Regions from separate parts of the Paenibacillus sp. FSL W8-0194 genome, predicted to be linked through region 2. Evidence: a T-box and tRNA genes for the amino acid it is inferred to sense, from the RefSeq annotation. Region 2 holds a T-box; the other holds one or more tRNA genes.

Region 1 (4,361 bases), 2.4 Mb from region 2:
CTCCTGAATGCGATCGTGATCGCGCTTGGGGGCGAGCCGCAGGCCTGGGTGACCATGCTGCAGCCATGGAACAACTTTTTCCTGATCATCATCCTGGTCTGGATGCAGACAGGCTTCGCGATGGTGATTTTTTCGGCGGCGATCAAAGGCGTTCCCGACGACATCCTGGAAGCGGCGCGCGTGGACGGGGCGGGGGAGATCCGCATCTTTTTCCGCATCATCATCCCGTATATCTCGACGACGCTGCTGACGGTCACGACGACGATCATCGTATTCACGCTGAAAATATTCGACGTCGTCATGGTCATGACGGGCGGCCAATACGACACCGAAGTGGTGGCGACGCAGTTTTACCGGCAGTTTTTCATGTACCGCAACTTCGGGTACGGTTCGACGCTGGCGATTGTGCTCCTGATCGCGGTGCTGCCTGTGATCTACTTCAACCTTCGCCAAATCCGCAAGCAGGGGGGATTCTAAATGGCCGGAAAAAAGAAGAAAAAGGGCAAAAAGTGGCTCGTTAACCTCATCCTTGGCATCATTTGCTTCATTTGGCTGATTCCGACTGTGGGCCTGCTGATTTCTTCCTTCAGACCTGCTGCGGATATTCTCCAGACCGGCTGGTGGAAGGTGTTCCCGCATCAGGAATGGAAAACGACGGATACGATCAAGCTGTCCAGGGACGTGGACCTGCGCCAGCCGATCGAAGTGAACGGCAAAACCTACTCCGACGATCAGCTGAAAGCGGGCGTGAAGTCGGGAGATGAGCGCCTTATTTGGGAGAACCGCCGCAACCGCGAGATCAGCGTGCAAAAACCGGGTTGGGTGGCGAGCACCCAGCTGACGCTCGATAACTACAAAAACGTCATTTCCGGCAAAGAGTACACGCTGAAAGGACCGGACGGCAGCGAAACGAAGGAAAAGGGAACGGGCCTCTCGCAAGCGTTCTGGAATACGCTGACGATCGCCATCCCGGCGACGGTCATTCCGATCCTGATCGCTTCGTTTGCCGCTTATGCCTTCGCCTGGCTGCGTTTTCCCGGCCGGAAAACGATGTTTGCGGTCATCATTGCGATGCTGGTCGTCCCGCTGCAGGTGGCGCTGATTCCGGTGCTGAAGGATTACACCGCGCTGGGCCTGAACGGCAGCTATCTCGGCATCTGGCTGGCGCATTCGGCTTTTGGCCTGCCGCTGGTCACTTATTTCATGTATAACTTCATCAGCCAGCTGCCGAAGGATTTGTTCGAATCCGCCTTTATCGACGGCGCGAGCCATTTTACCATTTTCAGCAGGCTGATTTTGCCTTTGTCGGTGCCTGCGCTGGCTTCGATCGGCATTTTCCAGTTCCTGTGGGTATGGAACGATTATCTGGTATCGCTCATCTTTATCGGCAACCAACCGGAAGTGCAGGTCATGTCGATGAAGATCGCCGATCTCGTCGGCTCCCGCGGAAACGACTGGCATCTGCTGACGTCCGCAGCCTTCATCTCCATGCTGATGCCGCTGGCGATTTTCTTCCTGCTGCAAAAGTACTTCGTCAGAGGGTTGATGGGCGGTTCGGTGAAAGGGTAAACGAGGGAAAAAGTTCCCGCTTAGTGATAACATCGAAAAATACCGCATTCATGTTTTGCGTTATTTGGTCACGAACATGGGGCATGTCCGGAAAGAGCGCCGGAAAGGGGGCTTTGCGCGGATGTGCCCGTGTTTTTTCGGGGAGGGCCCGGGCATATGCGGAGGACGAAATTGGCGTCTTTTATTCTGGAGAACTTTTTCTAACAAAAATGCTTGACGATGAGAGGCTTGTCATGATATGATCTATCTTGTCGCCGCGAAAGAATACTTTCGACGAAGACGATGACCGATATGCGGTCGTGGCGGAATTGGCAGACGCGCACGGTTCAGGTCCGTGTGGGCTAACCCCCCGTGGAGGTTCGAGTCCTCTCGACCGCATTACATCAGAAAAAGCTCGCAGATTGCTTTTATAGCCGTTTGCGAGCTTTTTTGTATTTTTACCATGAAGTTGTTGTTCTCTACCAGGGCAGAAGGGACTTTGAGAATCGTGACGGCTTCTTTGGCGATGATGAATCGATCGCATTTCAGAATTTGGTATATCTAACCTCATGAATGGATTAGATCCGGTTCTCCCCGAATGAAATTACCAGCATTGCAGCACAACCCGTTTCGCTTTTCAACTTGGCAACTCGTCCATGCGCTGAGCGATCAAATTGGCGGTTGAAACGGCGGCGAGATGCAACTTCCCAGCGCCAAGGCTTGTCCACGCTTGAACTGATATGCAAAAAAAATGATTATTGACACTATTAGAAAATTGGTATATTATATATTCTGTTGCTGCAAAACAATGCAACGGTGGAAATATGCGGTCGTGGCGGAATTGGCAGACGCGCACGGTTCAGGTCCGTGTGGGCTAACCCCCCGTGGAGGTTCGAGTCCTCTCGACCGCATCCCAATAAAAAGCTCTTGAATTTGTCTTTAGACAATTCAAGAGCTTTTTTGCGTATTCGGAGCGCGTGCGGAGATTGGATCGTCGGATGGCCGATCTCTCCAGCTCTTTTTGCCCGAGTGAGCCCATTTTACGAAAATTTCCATAGGGTGGACTTATTCGCTTGACACGTCATATTATTAATATTAATATTATGACTATGAAAAACAACACGATCAAAAAGTCGCCTGTCGCACTAGCCATTCTTTGTTTTCTGATCGAGGAGCCCATGCATCCTTACCGTATGCAGCAGCTCATTAAGGAGAGGGGGAAAGAAGAAGTCATCAACGTTCGCCACCGAACGAGCATTTACCAAACGATCGACCGGCTGCATCGGGACAACGCCATTGCGATCCAAGGGAAAAAGAAGAATGAAGGGAAGCCGGATTTAGTCGTTTACGAAATTACGGATTTAGGCCGAAATGCCGCTTATTCATGGATTCGGGAAATGATCTCGACGCCTGCCCAGGAGTTTTTGGAGTTTCCCGCCGCCGTATCTTTTCTTGCGCTGTTAACGCCCGAAGAGGTTGCATCGTTATTCGCCAAAAGATTGGGCACGCTTGAAGGCATGCTCGCCCGGCTCGAAGATCAGATGCAATCGGAAACAGCGATGGGTCTGCCGCGCTTATTTTTGCTTGAATCGGAATATCAGCAAGCGCTGTATTCGGCTGAAATCGCATGGCTTCAATCCGTTATCGCGGATATCCAAGCCGAAAGGCTGAAATGGAGCATGGAAGAACTGCGCGAGACAGCCCGGCGTTTGGAGCACGGCTTCGAATGAAAACCATTTTAGTTCCGAAAGGACGTATGTTGGAATGAATAAACTCCTGAATCACTCCCCGTTTGATGAAACGGTTCCTGTCCTCGTTGTCGGAGGAAGCTTGGTGGGGCTTTCCTTCTCCCTTTTTCTGGCGCGCCAGGGAATACGGCCTTTGGTCGTCGAACGCCATCCGGGAACGTCGATTCACCCGCGCGTGTCGAGCCTGACGGCCCGAACGCTGGAAATATTCCGCTCGGCCGGAATCGAAGATGAGATCCGCCGCGAAGAGCCTCCCTTCCCGCGGGAATTCGGCGTCATGTTCGTCGAAAGCTTGGCCGGACAAACGTTTGATAACCTGATGGAGGATATGAGCGCTTATTTTACGGATCTTAGTCCCGTGGAAGGAAACGGCATTGCCCAGGACCTGCTGGAGCCCGTCCTCCGGGAACAGGCCGAGCAAGCCGGCGCCCGGTTGCGATACAACACGGAAATGATCGAGTTTGAAGCCGACGGGGACGGCGTTTCGGCCGTCATTCGCGATCGGATCAGCGGGGAGACGCGCACGGTTCGGGCGAAGTATTTGGTTGGGGCCGATGGAAGCAAAAGCGGGATCCGCGCCAAATTAGGCATTGGCCAGCACGGGGAAGGGACGCTTTGCCATCTGGTCAGCATGGTTTTCGATGCGGATATTCATGAACTGTTTGCAAGCCAAAACGCGCATATGTGTTTTTTTGCCAACGATACGACAAGCGGCAGCCTTGTGTTGTACCCTGGAACGCACAGAAGACCTCATATGTACCGATTGGACGTTGTATATGATCCGGAGGAGGAAAGCATCGCCGATTATCCGAAGGAACGGTGCGTGGAGCTCATTCGGGCAGCGATCGGAATTCCGGGCATTCCCGTAACGGTCAAAAAGGTGCTGACTTGGGAAATGGCTGCGCGCGTCGCTGACCGCTTTCAACAAGGCCGCATTTTTTTGGTCGGCGATTCGGCAAGGGTTCAACCTCCAAGCGGCGGTTTGGGAGGCAATACCGGCATCGCCGAGGCGCAAAATCTCGCCTGGAAGCTGGCCGCGGTCTTGCGCGGGGAGGCCGGTCCGGA
Region 2 (4,361 bases):
AGCTTGCCCGGAACCGCAATCACCTTGCGCACGGTCTTCCCGGCGATGGCTGCCTGCACGTTCTCCTGGGACAGGCTGAACTCCTGCATGGCCTCCTGGCTCATGTCTTTGGCGATTTTGGCGCGCTGTACGATTTTGCCGTTCACCTGGATCACGATTTCCACTTCGGCATCCACGGTCCAAGCTTCGTCGAAAACAGGCCATGGTTCGTACGTGATCGATCCCTCGTGCCCGAGGCGCTCCCACAGCTCTTCGGCGATATGCGGCGCAAACGGCGACAGCAGCTGCGTGAAGTCCTCGATCGCTTTGCGCGGAAGCGAGTCGGCTTTGTACGCGTCGTTAATGAAAATCATCAGCTGGCTGATGGCCGTGTTAAAACGCATATGCTCCATGTCTTCGGTCACTTTTTTGATCGTTTTATGCCATACGCGTTTGAAATCGTCGCTGCCTTCGCCGTCCGTCAGTTTCGGATTCAGGCTGCCGTCGTCGTTGACGACGAGGCGCCATACGCGAGACAGGAAGCGATGCGCGCCTTCCACGCCGTTTTCGTTCCAAGGTTTCGTCGCTTCCAGCGGCCCCATGAACATCTCATAGATGCGGAGCGTATCCGCTCCGTAGGTTTCGACGATTTCGTCCGGGTTGATGACGTTGCCGCGCGATTTGCTCATTTTTTCGTTGTTCGTGCCCAGGATCATGCCTTGGTTGACCAGCTTTTGGAACGGCTCCTTCGTGCTGACCACGCCCAGGTCGTAAAGCACTTTATGCCAGAAACGGGCGTACAGCAGGTGAAGCACCGCGTGCTCGACGCCGCCGATGTAGAGGTCGACCGGCATCCACTCGCGCTCTTTTTCCTTCGAAACGAGCGCTTCCTTGTTGTGCGGATCGATAAACCGCAGGTAATACCAGCAGCTTCCGGCCCATTGCGGCATCGTGTTGGTCTCGCGGCGCGCTTTCATGCCGGTTTCCGGATCCACCGTTTCCACCCATTCGGTCACGTTCGCAAGCGGGGATTCCCCGGTTCCCGACGGCTTGATCTGGTCGATGTCCGGCAGCATCAGCGGAAGCTGGTCTTCCGGCACGGTTTTCATCGTTCCGTCTTCGAGGTGCAGGATCGGAATCGGTTCGCCCCAATAACGCTGGCGGCTGAACAGCCAGTCGCGCAGGCGGTAGGTCGTTTTGCCTTGGCCTTTGCCGTTTTCTTCGAGCCATGCGATCATTTTGGCGATCGCTTCTTCGGTGCCCAGCCCGTCCAGGAATCCGGAATTGACGTGTTCGCCGTCACCGGTGTAAGCCTCTTCCTGCACGTTGCCGCCTTTGACGACCTCAATGATGTCCAGGCCGAATTGCTTCGCGAATTCCCAGTCGCGCGTGTCGTGGCCCGGCACCGCCATGATGGCCCCCGTTCCATAACCCGCGAGGACGTAATCGGCGATCCAAATCGGCAGTTTCGCGCCGTTGACCGGATTGACGGCATAGGCGCCCGTGAATACGCCGGTTTTGTCCTTGGCCAGATCCGTGCGCTCCAGATCGCTTTTGCGGGCGGCAAGGTCCTGGTACGCTTTGACCGCTTCCTGCTGCTCCGGCGTCGTGATTTCGGCCACGAGCTCATGCTCGGGAGCCAGCACGCAGTAGCTGGCGCCGAACAGCGTGTCCGGACGCGTCGTAAATACCGTCAACTGGCCGCTATGGCCTTCGATGGCGAAATTCACTTCGGCTCCCTTGGATTTGCCGATCCAGTTGCGCTGCATGTCCTTGATGCTTTCGGACCAGTCGAGCTCCTCCAAATCTTCAAGCAGGCGCTCGGCGTATTCGGTGATTTTCAGCACCCATTGCCGCATCGGCTTGCGGATGACCGGATGGCCGCCGCGTTCGCTTTTGCCGTCGATGACTTCTTCGTTCGCAAGCACCGTGCCCAGAGCCGGACACCAGTTCACGGGAAGTTCCGCCACGTAAGCGAGGCCTTTTTTGTACAGCTGGATGAAAATCCACTGCGTCCATTTGTAGTATTCCGGATCCGTCGTGCTGATCTCGCGGTCCCAGTCGTAGGAGAACCCGAGGGATTTGATCTGGCGGCGGAAATTGTTGATGTTTCTGACCGTGATGTCGCGCGGATGTTCGCCCGTATCGAGCGCGTGCTGCTCGGCCGGCAGGCCGAACGCGTCCCATCCCATCGGATGAAGCACGTTGTAGCCGCGCATTCTTTTATAGCGGGATACGATGTCGGTCGCCGTATATCCTTCCGGATGGCCTACGTGAAGGCCGGCGCCGGACGGATACGGAAACATGTCCAGCGCATAGAATTTCGGTTTGCCGGGATCTTCGCCCGTTTTGAACGTATGGTGCTCATCCCAATACTTTTGCCACTTCGGCTCGATCGACTGGGGATGATACCCCTGAGCCTGCTGATTGTCACTCATCTACTAATGCCCCCTCATACAGTCAGGCGGACGCCTTGCGCGGCCGCATCATTCGCGTGAATCTCATTAAAAAAACCTCTGCAATCCATAGCGTATTAGCGCTAGGGACGAGAGGTTTGATTCCCGTGGTACCACCCTAGTTAGCGGAAAACATGCTTTGCTTCCGCTCCCTTTGCACCCTTAACGGAGGTGAGGCGATGGTTTTTCACGAAAGGAGGGTTCATCCGTCCCCCGTTCAAACCATGACTCCGAGGCGAGTTCATTCCGCTTCGTCAACCGGCTTGCACCGACCGCCGGCTCTCTGGGTGACACCGCCGAAACTACTACCCCTCATCATTGCCATCATGTCATGAAATTGTTGTCAAACATTAAGTCATATTATATATAAAACCCGAATTCTAGTCAATCCGCTCGCTTTTTCGGTCAGTGTCAAGCTAGCGTGGGCAGTCATTTAAGATGCCTGGAACGCGAACCCCGAAGGAACCTCTTCCTTGTAAGCGCTTTGCTTCGTTCTTTCATCAAACACAAGTGATTTGTCAGAATTTTTTGCCGTTATCCGCGAAGTGCTTTGAGTGCCATACCCGTTGTGCTGCTTTGCTTCGGTCCTTGCAGCATGCGAATCATTCCAGCGATACAACCCTTGACCGGTTGCGTCACGTTCTTGAGCAATTGCCGCATGTTTATCGACTGCTGCGGCGTTGCCTGCTTACTCGCTTGTCCTTCAACCGTTCTTACCACCGTGCCCGCTTCTTGAATCCTCATCATCGTCCTCAGCATCGCCCTGACGCCTCGCTCACTCCAACTGTACCCGCCACGCTTCGTCCGCTTGGCGAATATACGCATCTGCGATTCCGCGCTTCCCATCGGGCGCATGCCGCTTGTGTCGATCCCCTTCGCCTGGAGTGTTTTTCGGTAGTCGTCCAAATGCTTCTCATGCCGCTTTAGAAATCTTTTATACGGCTTCCAATCCTTCCGGTTCTCTTCCGCTATCTCTTGCTCCGACACGCCTTCCAGGACCGCCATAAGCGCGGCTGCATCCTGTTTGGCCAAAGACCGTCTCACGGTCTCCCACACCTGCGGCAAATGACCAACAAAGCGTTTCAAATCACGCGCCACATGAAAGCGGTCCAGCATGTACAGACATTGGTGAAAGTAGGATGTACATTCCCCGATCCACGCCGCGCCGTCTCCGTTCACCACAAGCCACGTGTTCTCGTCGATTTCGTAACGCTCCACCAGAAAGTCCCCGAACCCTTCCCAGAAGTCGCCGCCGCTCGTATGCAGGTAATGCTGTTTGTTCTTCAGCTGTACCCGCTTGCCGTTCTTCTCCCAGCCTTCGTGTACGACTGCAATTGCGTTCTCCATCCCGCGCTTTTTGCTCCGCTGCAGCTTCGTGTACAGCCCATCCACTTCCACGAACAGCACGCGGGCAGCGCGCCGTTTCACCGCTGGCATCGGCTGTTGCGCACGCTCCATCAGTTTTTCCCTGATCGCTTGGTGGCTCAGCACATTGTAGCCCAAAAGCTGCTCCAGCCGCTTTGCGCTGTCCCGGTACGACGGTCCTTGGCTTGCGAATGCGATTGCTGTCTCTTCCAAATGCGGACTGACTTTCCCGCGCCCTTCGAATTGCAACAGCTGATCCAGCAGATACACGTGTTTGCCGCTTCTACGGTCACAGTACAATCTCCGCTTAAAGCGCACATTCCCGAACACTGTGTTGACGCTTGTTTCACGCTCGTCCTTTACTCGATAACGCTCTCGGTCCCGTTGCTCCAGGATCTGCTGATCCAGCGCCTCCAGCACCTGCTTCATCGCACGAGCGAATTCCTCCTGCATTTTCCGGAAAATCCATTGCTCAATCTCTTTCATCGTCGGCATTATTGTGGTAAAGTGGCTCACAGGAGCTTCCTCCTTCTTGGTGTGTTGTGCGTCAAACATCACTTT

What was found. The T-box of region 2 lies ahead of leuS (leucine--tRNA ligase). A T-box ahead of a tRNA ligase gene usually reads a tRNA of that ligase, here a tRNA-Leu.
Region 1: it encodes a tRNA-Leu, which carries the amino acid that the T-box ahead of leuS (leucine--tRNA ligase) is inferred to sense. The anticodon was not compared.

The regions. Positions count from the first base shown of each region.
Region 1 covers NZ_CP150205.1:4,151,491-4,155,851, reverse strand. The annotation lists gene MKY58_RS18980 (sugar ABC transporter permease) at 1-477, shown strand, start outside; gene MKY58_RS18975 (carbohydrate ABC transporter permease) at 478-1,569, shown strand; tRNA gene MKY58_RS18970 (tRNA-Leu) at 1,863-1,947, shown strand; tRNA gene MKY58_RS18965 (tRNA-Leu) at 2,375-2,459, shown strand; gene MKY58_RS18960 (helix-turn-helix transcriptional regulator) at 2,652-3,278, shown strand; gene MKY58_RS18955 (FAD-dependent monooxygenase) at 3,313-4,361, shown strand, end outside.
Region 2 covers NZ_CP150205.1:1,701,901-1,706,261, reverse strand. The annotation lists gene leuS (leucine--tRNA ligase) at 1-2,417, opposite strand, end outside; T-box leader at 2,518-2,763, opposite strand; gene MKY58_RS07345 (ISLre2-like element ISTco1 family transposase) at 2,970-4,316, opposite strand.